Regions from separate parts of the Streptomyces sp. LZ34 genome, predicted to be linked through region 2. Evidence: riboswitches for the same ligand, from Rfam matches in the RefSeq annotation. Region 2 holds a riboswitch; the other holds the start of a gene.

Region 1 (7,071 bases), 5.1 Mb from region 2:
ACGGCGCCGAGATCGCCATCGTCATCGGTGGCGGCAACTTCTTCCGCGGCGCCGAACTGCAGCAGCGCGGCATGGACCGGGCCCGCTCGGACTACATGGGCATGCTCGGCACGGTCATGAACTGCCTCGCCCTCCAGGACTTCCTGGAGAAGGAGGGCATCGACTCCCGCGTCCAGACCGCCATCACCATGGGCCAGGTCGCGGAGCCCTACATTCCGCTGCGCGCGGTACGCCATCTGGAAAAGGGGCGCGTGGTCATCTTCGGCGCGGGCATGGGCATGCCGTACTTCTCCACCGACACCACCGCGGCCCAGCGCGCCCTGGAGATCCATGCCGAGGCCCTGCTCATGGGTAAGAACGGGGTGGACGGGGTGTACGACTCCGACCCCGCCCGGAACCCGGACGCGGTGAAGTTCGACGCCCTGGAGTACGGCGAGGTGATCACCCGCGACCTCAAGGTGGCCGACGCCACCGCCGTCACGCTGTGCCGGGACAACAAACTGCCGATCCTCGTGTTCGAGCTTCTCGCCGAAGGGAACATCGCGCGCGCGGTGAAGGGTGAGAAGATCGGCACGCTCGTGAGCGACCAGGGCTCCCGGGTCTGAGGGCTCATACGGGGGATGGACAACGGCCTGCCGGTCGGACACCGTGCAGGAGAAGACGCACGCAGGGGCGAGGCTCTGCTTACTGATAACACCAGGAGCAAGTGGTGATCGAAGAGATCCTCCTCGAGGCCGAGGAGAAGATGGAGAAGGCCGTTGTGGTCGCCAAGGAGGACTTCGCCGCGATCCGCACCGGGCGTGCGCACCCGGCGATGTTCAACAAGATCGTGGCGGACTACTACGGAGCGATGACGCCGATCAACCAGCTGGCGTCGTTCTCGGTGCCGGAACCGCGCATGGCCGTGGTGACCCCGTTCGACAAGACCGCGCTGCGCAACATCGAGCAGGCGATCCGCGACTCCGATCTGGGCGTCAACCCGAGCAATGACGGCAACATCATCCGAGTGGTGTTCCCCGAGCTCACCGAACAGCGCCGCAAGGAGTTCATCAAGGTCGCCAAGAGCAAGGGCGAGGACGCGAAGATCTCGATCCGCAGCGTCCGCCGCAAGGCCAAGGAGTCCATCGACAAGCTGATCAAGGACGGCGAGGTCGGGGAGGACGAGGGCCGCCGTGCCGAGAAGGAGCTCGACGACACCACCGCGAAGTATGTCGCGCAGGTGGATGAGCTGCTCAAGCACAAGGAAGCCGAGCTGCTCGAGGTCTGATGAACGACTCATCCTGGGGGGCTCCGCCGAGCGCCCGCCTCTGGGGACCGGCCCAGCAGGGGCCACCGGCCCAACAAGGGCCCTCTCCCTCGCTTCGCGGCAAGGTGCCCTCGCCCTCGGCGGGTCCCGCGCACGACGTGGGCGAGGCGGCGCAGACTCGGCCCATGCCCACCGTGCCCCACGCAGGCGGAGACCCTTGGGATGCCGCCGACCGTGATCGGGGGGCCGCTCGGCCGAGCGGTCCCCTGTTCCGCGACGACCGGGAGCCGGAGCGCGGGCCGCGGCAGCCCGCCGCGCACCCGCCGACGCCCCCGGACCACCCCGGCGCCACGCCCTCCGACAGCGCCGCTCAGCCCGGCGGGACGGACAGCGCCGACCAGAAGGAGAGGGCCGACGAGACGGGCGGCGCCAAGAAGAAGAGCGCGGGCCGTAATCTGCCCGCCGCGATAGGCGTGGGCGTCGGTCTCGGCGTGATCATCGTCGCCTCGCTGTTCATCTACAAGCCGGTGTTCATCGGCGTCATAGCGGTCGCGGTGGTCGTCGGCCTGTGGGAGCTGACCTCGCGGCTGGCCGAGCGCAAGGACATCCGCGTCCCGCTGGTGCCGCTCGCCGTGGGCGGCGTCGCCATGGTGGTCGCCGGTTACGTGCGCGGTGCGGAGGGCGCGTGGGTGGCGGTGTCGCTGACCGCCCTGGCGGTGCTCGTCTGGCGGATGACCGAGCCGCCCGAGGACTACCTCAGGGATGTCACGGCCGGCGTCTTCGCGGCCTTCTACGTGCCGTTCCTGGCCAGCTTCGTCGCGCTCATGCTCGCGGCCGACGACGGGCCGCGGCGGGTGCTCGTCTTTCTGCTGCTGACCGTGGTCAGCGACACCGGCGCGTACGCGGTCGGCTGGCGCTTCGGCCGCCACAGGCTCGCGCCGCGCATCAGCCCCGGCAAGACCAGGGAGGGGCTGCTGGGCGCGATTGTCTTCGCGATGGTCGCGGGCGCGCTGTGCATGCAGTATCTGATCAAGGGCGGCGCGTGGTGGCAGGGGCTGCTGCTCGGGCTCGCCGTCGCGGTCAGCGCGACCCTCGGTGACCTCGGCGAGTCCATGATCAAGCGCGACCTGGGCATCAAGGACATGGGCAAGCTGCTGCCCGGCCACGGCGGGATCATGGACCGGCTGGACTCCCTGCTGCCCACCGCGCCCGTGGTCTGGCTGCTGATGGTGATCTTCGTGGGCGGTGGCTGACCGGCCCCGTCGCCCCGGCCGTACGGCCTCGTGCCACGCGTGGCACGAGGCCGTACGCACGTCTGCGACACTGGTTGAACCATGCCCAAGCCCGGAGAACTCACATTCGTCGCGCCGCGCGGAGCCAAGAAGCCCCCGCGGCATCTCGCCGACCTCTCGCCCGCCGAGCGCCGCGAGGCCGTCGCCGCCCTCGGCGAGAAGCCCTTCCGCGCCGGCCAGGTATCGCGCCACTACTTCGCCCGCTACAGCCACGACCCGGCTCAGTGGACCGACATCCCGGCCGCCGCGCGCGAGAAGCTGGCGGCCGGGCTGCTGCCGGACCTGATGAGCGTGGTGCGCCACATCAGCTGTGACGACGACACCACCCGTAAGACCCTGTGGCGGCTCTTCGACGGCACGCTCGTGGAGTCCGTGCTGATGCGCTACCCGGACCGGGTCACCATGTGCATTAGCTCCCAGGCGGGCTGCGGCATGAACTGCCCGTTCTGCGCCACCGGCCAGGCGGGCCTGGACCGCAATCTGTCCACCGCCGAGATCGTGCACCAGATCGTCGACGGGATGCGGGCGCTGCGGGATGGAGAGATCCCGGGCGGTCCGGCGCGGCTGTCCAACATCGTCTTCATGGGCATGGGCGAGCCGCTCGCCAACTACAACCGGGTCGTCGGCGCCATCCGCAGGCTGACGGACCCGGAGCCGGACGGCCTCGGCCTGTCCCAGCGCGGCATCACCGTCTCGACCGTCGGGCTGGTCCCGGCGATGCTGCGCTTCGCCGACGAGGGCTTCAAGTGCCGTCTCGCGGTGTCGCTGCACGCGCCCGACGACGAGCTGCGCGACACGCTCGTCCCGGTCAACACCCGCTGGAAGGTCCGCGAGGTTCTGGACGCGGCGTGGGAGTACGCGGAGAAGTCGGGCCGTCGCGTCTCCATCGAGTACGCCCTGATCAGGGACATCAACGACCAGGCGTGGCGGGCCGACCTGCTGGGCCGGCTGCTGAAGGGCCGCCGGGTGCACGTCAACCTGATCCCGCTCAACCCGACGCCCGGCTCCAAGTGGACCGCGTCCAGGCCCGAGGACGAGAAGGCGTTCGTGGCCGCCCTGGAGGCACACGGCGTGCCCGTGACCGTCCGGGACACCCGGGGGCAGGAGATCGACGGGGCGTGCGGGCAGCTGGCGGCGGCCGAGCGCTGAGGGCCGGCTGATACGGTGCCCTGGCACCACCTCGTACACACATGAACATCTCGTACAAGTGAACATTCCGACAGGGGAGCGCGAACAGCGCTGAGAGTGCGGCCCGGCCGCAGACCCTCGGACCTGATCCGGGTCATACCGGCGTAGGGAGTCAGCCTCATATGAACAGCCGTCTTCGGCATGCCGTCGTCGCCGCCCTCTTCGGCTCGCTCGGCCTCACCACGCTCGTCGCCTGCGGCGAGGACTCCTCCGGCTCCTCCGGCGGCTCCGGCTCCAAGACCGTGAAGCTGGTCTCGCACGACTCGTTCGCCGCGTCGAAGGCCGTGCTGAACGAGTTCACCCGGCAGACCGGTTACAAGGTGCAGGTGGTGGCCGGCGGCGACGCCGGGGCGGCCGTCAACCAGGCGATACTCTCCAAGTCGCACCCCCAGGGCGACGTCTTCTTCGGCGTCGACAACACCCTGCTCTCCCGCGCGCTCGACAACGACCTGTTCACCCCCTACCGGGCCAAGGGCCTGGACAAGGTCCCGGCGGCCCTCCAGCTCGACGCGGCCGAGCACCGCGTGACCCCGGTCGACTTCGGCGACATCTGCGTCAACTACGACCGCGAGTACTTCGCCGACAAGAAGCTGGCCCCGCCGAAGACCTTCGACGACCTGACCAAGCCCGCCTACAAGAACCTTCTGGTCACCGAGAACGCGGCCACCTCCTCTCCCGGCCTGGCGTTCCTCCTGGGCACGGCCGCCCGGTACGGCGACGACGGCTGGCAGGGCTACTGGAAGAAGCTCAGGGCCAACGGCGTCGAGGTCGTCGACGGCTGGGAGCAGGCGTACTACGACCGCTTCTCCGGCTCGGCGGGCGGCGCCAAGGGCGACCGGCCGCTGGTCGTCTCGTACGCCTCCAGCCCGCCCGCCGAGGTCGTCGATGCCAAGCCGCGGCCCGCGCAGGCCCCTACAGGGGTCGCGACGGGAACCTGTTTCCGGCAGGTGGAATTCGCCGGACTCCTGAAGGGCGCGTCGAACACCAAGGGCGGCAAGGCGCTGCTGGACTTTCTGCTGACGAAGCGGTTCCAGGAGGACGTGCCGCTCAACATGTACGTCAACCCGGCCCGCGCGGATGCGAAGCTGCCCGAGCTGTTCACGAAGTACGGCGTGAAGGTCGCCGACTCGGCCACCCTGGACCCCCGGAAGATCGCCAAGAACCGTGACCAGTGGGTCAAGGCATGGTCCTCGCTCGTCCTGTAAAGCGCCGCGAGCCCTCCGCGAAGACGGCGGGCGGGCCGGCCGAGGAGCGCCCCGGGCGGCGGCGCGCGCATCCGCGTCGCGGGGCGGCGCTGCGGCTGGCCCTGATGGCCGTGCCCGCCGCCTTCTTCGCGCTGTTCTTCGTCTACCCGGTGGCCGCCATCGTCGCCCGCGGACTGCGCGACCGCGGCCAGTGGCGGCTGGGCCGCATCGGCGAGGTGCTCACCGACCCGGCGGTCCTGGACATCCTGTGGTTCACCGGCTGGCAGGCGGTCGCCTCCACCGCCCTGACCCTGGCGGTCGCGCTGCCCGGCGCGTATGTCTTCGCCCGCTTCGCCTTCCCCGGCAAGCGGCTGCTGCGCGCCGTGGTGACCGTCCCCTTCGTCCTGCCGACCGTCGTCGCGGGCTCGGCGTTCCTGGCCCTGCTCGGCCGCGGCGGGCTGCTGGACAGCCTGTGGGGGGTGCGGCTCGACACCACCGTCTGGGCGATCCTCCTCGCGCATGTCTTCTTCAACTACGCGGTGGTGGTACGGACCGTCGGCGGGCTGTGGGCCCAGCTCGACCCGCGGCAGGAGGAGGCCGCGCGAGTGCTCGGCGCGAGCCGCCTGGCCGCGTGGCGGCGGGTGACGCTGCCGGCGCTGGCGCCCGCCGTGGCCGCCGCCGCCCTGATGGTCTTCCTGTTCACCTTCACCTCCTTCGGCGTCGTCCAGATCCTCGGCGGCCCCCGGTACGCCACCCTGGAGGTCGCGATCTACCGGGAGACCGCCCAGCTCCTCGACCTGCCGACCGCCGCCGTGCTGACCCTGGTCCAGTTCGCGGCGGTGGCCGCGGTCCTGGCCCTGCACGCGTGGACCGTACGGCGCCGCGAGGGCGCCCTGAAGCTGGTCGCCCCCGAACAGACCGCGCGCCGCCCCCGGGGCGCGGCCCAGTGGGCGCTGCTGTGGGGCGTGCTCGCCGTGGTGGCGCTGCTGATCCTGCTGCCGCTCGGAGTCCTGGTCGAGCGGTCCCTGGACGCCCCCGGCGGCTACGGACTCGGCTACTACCGCGCCTTGCAGTCGGCGGCGGACAGCGGCGGCACGTTTTTCGTCGCCCCTATGGACGCCCTCTGGAACTCCCTGCGCTACGCCGCCGTGGCGACCGCCTTCGCGGTCGTCGTGGGCGGCCTGGCGGCCGCGGCGCTGACCAGAAAAGCGGGCAGACTGGTGCGGGGGTTCGACGCGCTGCTGATGCTGCCGCTGGGCACCTCCGCCGTCACCGTCGGCTTCGGTTTTCTCATCGCCCTGGACGAGCCGCCGCTGGACCTGCGCGCCTCATGGATCCTCGTACCGCTCGCGCAGGCCCTGGTGGGCGTGCCCTTCGTCGTACGGACCATGCTGCCCGTGCTGCGCGCGGTGGACCACCGGCTGCGGGAGGCGGCGGCCGTGCTCGGCGCGTCCCCGCTGCGGGCCTGGCGGGAGGTGGACCTGCCGCTGGTCGCACGGGCCCTCGGGGTCGCGGCGGGCTTCGCCTTCGCCGTCTCGCTCGGCGAGTTCGGGGCGACGGTCTTCATCGCCCGGCCCGATCACCCGACCCTCCCGGTGGCCGTCGCCCGCTTCCTCGGCCGGGCCGGGCAGCTCAACTACGGCCAGGCCATGGCCCTGAGCACGATTCTGATGCTGGTGTGCGCGGGCTCCCTGCTGGTACTGGAGCGCATCCGCACCGACCGTTCGGGGGAGTTCTGATGACGCTGCTGCGACTGGACGAGGTCACCGTCCGCTACGGCGAGCGCGCGGCCCTGGACACCGTGGACCTCGAGGTCGCCGAGCACGAGACGGTGTCGGTGCTGGGGCCGAGCGGCGGCGGCAAGTCGACGCTGCTGCGCGTGGTGGCGGGCCTGGAGCGGGCCCACACCGGCCGCGTGTGGCTGGCCGGGCGGGACCAGGCGGGGGTGCCCACCCACCGGCGCGGCGTGGGCCTGATGTTCCAGGACCACCAGCTCTTCCCGCAGCGGGACGTGGGCGGGAACGTCGCCTTCGGGCTGCGGATGCGCAAGGTGGCGCGCGCCGAGGCGGAGCGCCGGGTCGCCGAGCTGCTGGAGCTGGTCGGCCTGCCCGGCGCGCAGCGGCGCGCGGTCGCCTCGCTGTCCGGCGGCGAGCAGCAGCGG
Region 2 (7,071 bases):
GGACAGCGTGACGTACGTCTGGCCGACCGCGAAGGCGATCGCCCCCGCGCCGATCACCGGCACGGACGGGATGACCACCCCGGCCACCACGCCGAGGAAACCGGTGAAGGCGAGGAGCCGCCAGCGCAGCCGCGCCTTGTACTGCAGCAGTACCTCTCCCAGCAGCCACAGCGCGACGACACCGAACGCGATGTAGAGGACCGTCCAGCCCATGCCCGCCCCTCTCGTGCGGCCGCCCCTCGGCTGCCGTCCTCAGGACCGCTGATGCAGTCCCAGATTCTCGTAGATCTCCAGTGTCGCCGGGGAGTGGTTCAGCGTAATGAAGTGAAGCCCGGGGATCTCCTCAGCCATCAACCGCGCGCACAACTGCGTGGCGTAGTCGATCCCGATCGAGCGTACAGCCGCCGCGTCGTCCTTGACCGCCAGGATCCGCTCCGCGAGGTCCGGCGGGAAGGCGGCGTTGCTCAGCTGCGCGAACCGTTCGATCTGCTTCACGTTTGTGACGGGCATGATCTCAGGGATGATCGGCGTCGTACAGCCCGTGGCGGCGACCCGGTCGCGCAGCCGCAGATAGTCCTCGGGGTAGAAGAACATCTGGGTGATCGCGAAGTCCGCGCCCGCGCGGCACTTGTCCACGAAGTGGCCGATTTCGGTGTCCCAGTCCGACGAGCGCGGATGCATCTCGGGGAAGGCCGCGACGCCGACGCAGAAGTCCCCCGACTCCTTGATGAGTTCGACCAGTTCGGCGGCGTAGGTGACGCCGTCGGGGTGGCGGACCCACTCGCCCATCGGGTCGCCGGGCGGGTCGCCGCGCAGCGCGAGCATGTTGCGGATCCCGGCGCCCGCGTACTGCCCGATGATGTTGCGGAGTTCGGCGCGGGAGTGGTTGACGGCGGTGAGGTGGGCGACCGGGGTGAGTGTGGTGTCGGTCGCGATGCGCTCGGTGACGCGCACGGTCCCCTCACGGGAGGAGCCGCCCGCGCCGTAGGTCACGGAGACGAAGGTCGGTGAGACGGCTTCGAGCCGACGGATGGCGTTCCACAGAGTCTGTTCGCCCTTCTCCGTCTTCGGCGCGAAGAATTCGAAGGAGTACGACTGCTCGCCTGATGCGAGCAGATCACGCACCGTTCGTGCGCGATCTGTCCTGGTGGAAGCTGTACCAAGGGCCATACGGGAAGGTTAGCCAGCGGTTCGGCGCACGCCCAGCGGACGGAGGTGTTATGCCCCTTTCGCCGGGCTTTGGTCCGCACTGCGGACACTTTGCCGACGACGAGCGGGGCGACGCGCCCCTCACAGGGCGTGGGCGCGCACCCGCTTGGCCAGCTCGGCGGCGGCCGCCCCGGGGTCCTCGGCCTCGGTGATCGCCCGCACCACCACGACCCGCCGTGCGCCCGCCTCCACCACCTCGTCCAGGTTCGACGCGTCGATTCCGCCGATGGCGAACCAGGGCCGGGCGGGCTTCAGGGCGGCGGTGTGGCGCACCAGCGACAGGCCCGGGGCGGGCCGCCCCGGCTTGGTGGGGGTGGGCCAGCAGGGCCCGGTGCAGAAGTAGTCGACGCCCGGCTCGGCGGCCGCGGCCTCTGCCTCGGCCGGCGCGTGGGTGGACCGCCCGATCAGCACGTCCGCGCCGAGGATCGCGCGCGCCGCCGGGACCGGCAGGTCGCCCTGGCCCAGGTGCAGCACGTCGGCGCCGACGGCGTGGGCGACGTCCGCCCGGTCGTTGACCGCCAGCAGCTTGCCGTGGCGGCGGCAGGCGTCGGCGAACACCGCGAGGTGGTCGAGCTCCTCGCGGGCCTCCATGCCCTTGTCGCGCAGCTGGACGATGTCCACCCCCGATCCCAGGACGGCGTCCAGGAACTCCGGCAGATCGCCCTGGCGCCGGCGCGCGTCGGTGCACAGATAGAGCCGGGCGTCGGCGAGCTGCTCGCGGGCGGTGGTGGCGGCCATCGGGACGGCTTTCCCCCTGGGTCGGCGGCGTGTCTGCCGCGTTGTGGCGGTGGCGGTGTGTCGGCGGCGTACGGACCGGAGCGGCCGGCCCGTACGCCGCGGGTGATGAATCAGGCAGTACGGATGAGCGGTACGGATGAGACGGGTATGGGTCAGACGGGTATGGGTCAGACGGTACGGGTCAGACGGTACGGAGGGCGCGGCGGTGGGTCAGCCGTGGCTCAGACGGCGAGCGCCTGGGCGCGGCGCTTGACCTCGGTGCCGCGATTCTCGTGCAGGGCCTGGGCCGGGGTGCCGGGCAGGCTCGGGTCCGGGGTGAAGAGCCACTCCAGCATTTCTTCGTCGCTGAAGCCGTCGTCCTTCAGCAGCGTCAGAGTGCCCACCAGGCCCTTGACGACCTTTCCGTCACCGATGAACTCGGTGGGCACCTGGAGCACGTGGTTCTCGCCACGGCGCACCGCGATCAGCTGACCCTCCTTGACCAGCTGCCGCACGCGCGTCACCTCGACACCGAGCCGTTCGGCGACGTCGGGGAGGGTGAGCCAGGCGGGGACGAGAGCATCGATCTTTGCGTCAATCTCGGTCACGGGACAAGCCTGCCATCTGGGACTGACAGTGGGTAGTCGGGCGCCGGGCACCGGCGCCGGTACGCCGCCGTCCGCCGGCCCTCGGCCGAGGTCACCGCCGGGGCGCGCCGGGGGTCACAGGACCGCCGACTTGAGCGGCACCGACGGGTCCGCGGCGTGGACGCGGTCCAGCCGGGAGCCCTGTTCGATCAGCTTGCGGCCCTGGGCCAGATCGCGCGGACGGCCGACGGCCAGCAGGGCGACCAGCGCCCCCTCGCGCAGCCAGCACACCGACCAGGCCGCGCCCTGCGGGTCGCCGCGCCAGACGAGTTCGTCGGCGGCGGCGTGGTGGCCCACGTACTGCACGAAGCGGCCGAACTGCTCGGACCAGAAATACGGCACCGGGTCGTAGACCGAACCGGTGAAGTGCGCGGTCCGGCTGCCGACCACATTGGCGGCGACGGTGCGCGGCCCCTGGAGGGCGTTGTCCCAGTGGTGCACCAGCAGCCGCTCGCCGTAGCGGCCGGAGGGGAACGACGCACAGTCGCCGACGGCGTAGACGTCGGGCGCCGAGGTGCGCAGCTGTTCGTCGGCGGCCACGGACCGGTCCGGGGCCAGCTCGACGCCCGAGCCCGCCAGCCAGCCTGTGGCGGGCCGCGCCCCGATGCCGACGACCACCGCGTCCGCGTGCAGCCGGGTGCCGTCTTCGAGCAGCACCCCCTGCTCGTCCACGGCGGCCACCTGCGCGCCGGTGACCAGCTCGACGCCGTAGTCGGCGTACCAGCCCGCCATGGGGGCCGCGACCTCGGCCGGGAGGGCGCCCGCCAGCGGACGGTCCGCGGCCTCCACGACGGTCACGGCACAGCCCGCCTCGCGCGCCGCCGTGGCGAACTCCGCGCCGATCCAGCCCGCCCCGACCACCACGATCTCGCGCTGCCCGGCGAGCACCGGGCGCAACCGCTCCGCGTCGTCGAGCGTGCGCAGCAGATGCACACCGGGCGCGCCCTCGCCACCGGGCAGGGTGATCGGCTCGGCGCCGGTGGCGATCACCAGGACGTCGTACGGCACCGGGCCCGACGCGGTCTCCAGCCGCCGCGCGCCGGTGTCCAGACCGGTGACGGACACCCCGAGCCGCAGCTCGACGCCGAGCGCGGCGAAGTCCACGTCGAAGGCCGAGCCCTCGGCCTTGCCGAGCAGCACGGCTTTGGACAGCGGCGGCCGGTCGTACGGCTGGTGCGCCTCGGCGCCGAGCAGCAGAATGCCGCCGGTCCAGCCCTGGTCGCGCAGCGCGACGGCGGTCTGCACCCCGGCCATTCCCGCGCCGACGATCACCACCTGCTGCCCGCTGCCTCCCGGGGACGCCGACTTCGTCGTCTCATCGCTCACACGATCACTGTAGGGCGGCGCGCGGGGCCCACCGGACAACCGGCGGACGAGATCTCCAGCACAGAAGCACAGAAGCACAGAAGCGGCCGGGGCGGGGCGCCCGGAGGGGCTCGCCCTTCCTGGCGGTTCCGGCCTCGTACTAAGGTGGCGGGACGAAGCACTCGCGGGAGCCCGGACGCAGCGGGCTGAGAGGGAGGCTGAAGCGGCCTCCGACCGTACGAACCTGATCCGGGTCATGCCGGCGAAGGGAGGGGCGTCACGCCCATGCACGCATCGCGCACACCCTCACGTACGCGGTCACGCACGCAGCCGGACGGGCCGTACGACGCGCTGGTCGTCGGAGGCGGCGTCATCGGCCTGGTCACGGCGTGGCGGGCGGCCCAGCGGGGCTTGCGCACCGCCGTCGCCGACCCGGCGCCGGGCGGCGGCGCGGCCCAGGTGGCGGCGGGGATGCTCGCGGCCGTCACCGAGCTCCACTACGGCGAGCAGACGCTGCTGGCCCTCAACCTGGCCTCCGCGCGCCGCTATCCGGACTTCGTGGCCGAGCTGGAGGAGGCCAGCGGCCAGGACGTCGGCTACCGCGCCTGCGGCACGCTCGCCGTGGCCTTCGACCCCGACGACCGCGCCCAGCTGCGCGAACTCCATGACTTCCAGCGGCGGCTCGGGCTGGAGTCGCAGTGGTTGACGGGGCGCGAATGCCGGCGCCTGGAGCCGATGCTCGCGCCGGGCGTGCGCGGCGGCCTGCGCGTGGACGGGGACCACCAGGTCGACCCGCGGCGGCTGGCGGCGGCGCTGCTGACGGCGTGCGAGCGGGCCGGCGTGGTCTTCCACCGCGCCCGCGCGGAGCGGCTCACGCTCGCGGCGGACCGCGCGACCGGCGTCGAACTCGCCGACGGCACACGGCTGGCGGCCGAGCGGACCGTGCTGGCCGCGGGCAGCTTCAGCGGGCGGCTCGTGGGCGTCCCCGAGGACGCGCTGCCCCCCGTACGCCCCGTCAAGGGCCAGGTGCTGCGGCTGCGCGTGCCGCCCGCGTACGCGCCGTTCCTGTCCCGGACCGTGCGGGCCGAGGTGCGCGGCGGGCATGTCTATCTGGTGCCGCGCGAGAACGGTGAGCTGGTCGTCGGCGCCACCTCGGAAGAGCTCGGCTGGGACACCACGGTCACCGCGGGCGGCGTCTACGAACTGCTGCGCGACGCGCATGAGCTGGTGCCCGGCATCACCGAGCTGCCGCTCGTCGAGACCTGCGCCGGGCTGCGCCCCGGCTCCCCCGACAACGCGCCGCTGCTCGGCCCGAGCGCGCTGCCCGGCCTGCTCGTGGCCACCGGCCACTACCGCAACGGCATCCTCCTCACCCCCGTCACGGGCGACGTGATGGCCGAGGTGCTGACGCACGGCGAACCCCCGGACGAGGCCCGCCCGTTCTCCCCGCGGCGCTTCCCGGCCGACCGCCCCACCGCCACCCCCGCACCGCAGGAGCAGCCCACATGAGCGTGTCCATGACCGTCTCCGTGAACGGCGAGCCCCGCCGGCTCCCCGGCGGCACCACCCTCGACCTGCTGGTCGCGGAGCTGACCCCGGCGCGCTCGGGGGTCGCCGCGGCCGTCAACGAACAGGTCGTCCCGCGCGGCCAGTGGCCCGCCACCCCGCTCGGCGACGGGGACCGGGTCGAGGTCCTCACCGCGGTCCAAGGAGGCTGAACCCCAGATGGCCGACACCATGCACGACACGACCCACGACGCGACCCACGACGCGGCGTACGCCACTGTCCGCCCCGAACCGGCGCCGGACCCGCTCACCATCGCGGGGACCGCCTTCTCCTCCCGCCTGATCATGGGCACCGGCGGCGCGCCCAGCCTGGAGGTCATGGAGCGCTCGCTGCTCGCCTCCGGTACGGAGCTCACCACCGTCGCGATGCGCCGCCTGGACCCCACCGTGCAGGGCTCGGTCCTGTCGGTGCTCGACCGGCACGGCATCCGCGTGCTGCCCAACACCGCCGGGTGCTTCACGGCCGGCGAGGCGGTGCTGACGGCCCGGCTGGCGAGGGAGGCGCTGGGCACCGACTGGGTCAAGCTGGAGGTGGTGGCCGACGAGCGCACCCTGCTCCCCGACCCGGTCGAGCTGCTGGACGCCGCCGAGACACTGGTCGACGACGGCTTCACCGTCCTGCCGTACACCAATGACGACCCGGTCCTGGCCCGCCGGCTGGAGGACGTGGGCTGCGCCGCGATCATGCCGCTGGGCTCCCCCATCGGCTCGGGTCTCGGCATCCGCAATCCGCACAACTTCCAGCTGATCGTCGAGCGCGCCACGGTCCCGGTGATCCTGGACGCGGGGGCGGGCACCGCCTCGGACGCCGCGCTCGCCATGGAGCTGGGCTGCGCGGCGGTGATGCTCGCGTCCGCCGTCACCCGCGCCCAGGAGCCCGTCCTGATGGCCGAGGCCATGCGGCACGCGGTCCGGGCCGGCCGGCTGGCCCACCGCGCCGGCCGCATCCCGCGCCGCCATTTCGCCCACGCCTCCTCACCCGCGGAGGGGTTGGCCTCGCTGGACCCGGAGCGCCCTGCCTTCGGGTAGGCCGGGGAGCGGTTAGCGTGGTGGCATGGTGGCCGACCGGATCGAGCGCGAGGTGTACATCCAAGCGCCCGTCGACCGCGTATGGCGGGTGCTGACGACCCCCGAGCACATCCGCGTCTGGTACGCGTTCGAAGGGTGCGAGATCGACCCGCGCCCCGGCGGGACGCTCCGCTTCCGCTGGGACGAACAGGGGGAGTTCCACGGCAGGGTGGAGAAGTCGGTGCCGGACGCGCTGTTCCGCTTCCGGCTCGCCAGAGAGCCGGACCGCCCCCTGGGCGCGGAACCGGGCGACTCGACCCTGGTGGAGTTCGCGCTCTCCGCCGAGGGCCACGGCACCCGGCTCCGCCTGGCCGAGAGCGGCATCCGGGAGCTCGCGGTCCCCGACGGCGCGAAGGCCAAGCACGCGGAGTACGCCGCCGCGACATGGACCACCGCGCTGGAGGAGCTGGCCGCGCTGGCCGCCGCGTCGCACAACTGAGGCGCGCTTACAGGCACACTCATCACCAAGGCGCGCGAGCAGGCACAACAGGGGCGAAGCCGACCCCGCGGCGGCGCCCGGTGTCACTGTTCGGCACCAGTCCCGCGCCCGCGCCTCGCA

Evidence for each region. Region 2 has a riboswitch for thiamine pyrophosphate ahead of thiO (glycine oxidase ThiO). Riboswitches for the same ligand answer to the same signal wherever they lie in the genome.
Region 1: another riboswitch for thiamine pyrophosphate. It lies ahead of ACWY4P_RS16000 (thiamine ABC transporter substrate-binding protein); the one in region 2 lies ahead of thiO (glycine oxidase ThiO).

Annotation. Positions count from the first base shown of each region.
Region 1 is NZ_CM132680.1:4,133,558-4,140,628, reverse strand. It holds gene pyrH (UMP kinase) at 1-605, shown strand, start outside; gene frr (ribosome recycling factor) at 710-1,267, shown strand; gene ACWY4P_RS16010 (phosphatidate cytidylyltransferase) at 1,267-2,499, shown strand; gene rlmN (23S rRNA (adenine(2503)-C(2))-methyltransferase RlmN) at 2,581-3,687, shown strand; TPP riboswitch at 3,750-3,854, shown strand; gene ACWY4P_RS16000 (thiamine ABC transporter substrate-binding protein) at 3,849-4,931, shown strand; gene ACWY4P_RS15995 (ABC transporter permease) at 5,036-6,649, shown strand; gene ACWY4P_RS15990 (ABC transporter ATP-binding protein) at 6,649-7,071, shown strand, end outside.
Region 2 is NZ_CM132680.1:9,236,247-9,243,317, reverse strand. It holds gene ACWY4P_RS39375 (hypothetical protein) at 1-213, opposite strand, end outside; gene metF (methylenetetrahydrofolate reductase [NAD(P)H]) at 253-1,170, opposite strand; gene thiE (thiamine phosphate synthase) at 1,291-1,947, opposite strand; gene ACWY4P_RS39360 (Rv2175c family DNA-binding protein) at 2,169-2,534, opposite strand; gene ACWY4P_RS39355 (NAD(P)/FAD-dependent oxidoreductase) at 2,649-3,827, opposite strand; TPP riboswitch at 4,053-4,167, shown strand; gene thiO (glycine oxidase ThiO) at 4,164-5,387, shown strand; gene thiS (sulfur carrier protein ThiS) at 5,396-5,596, shown strand; gene ACWY4P_RS39340 (thiazole synthase) at 5,730-6,473, shown strand; gene ACWY4P_RS39335 (SRPBCC domain-containing protein) at 6,499-6,951, shown strand.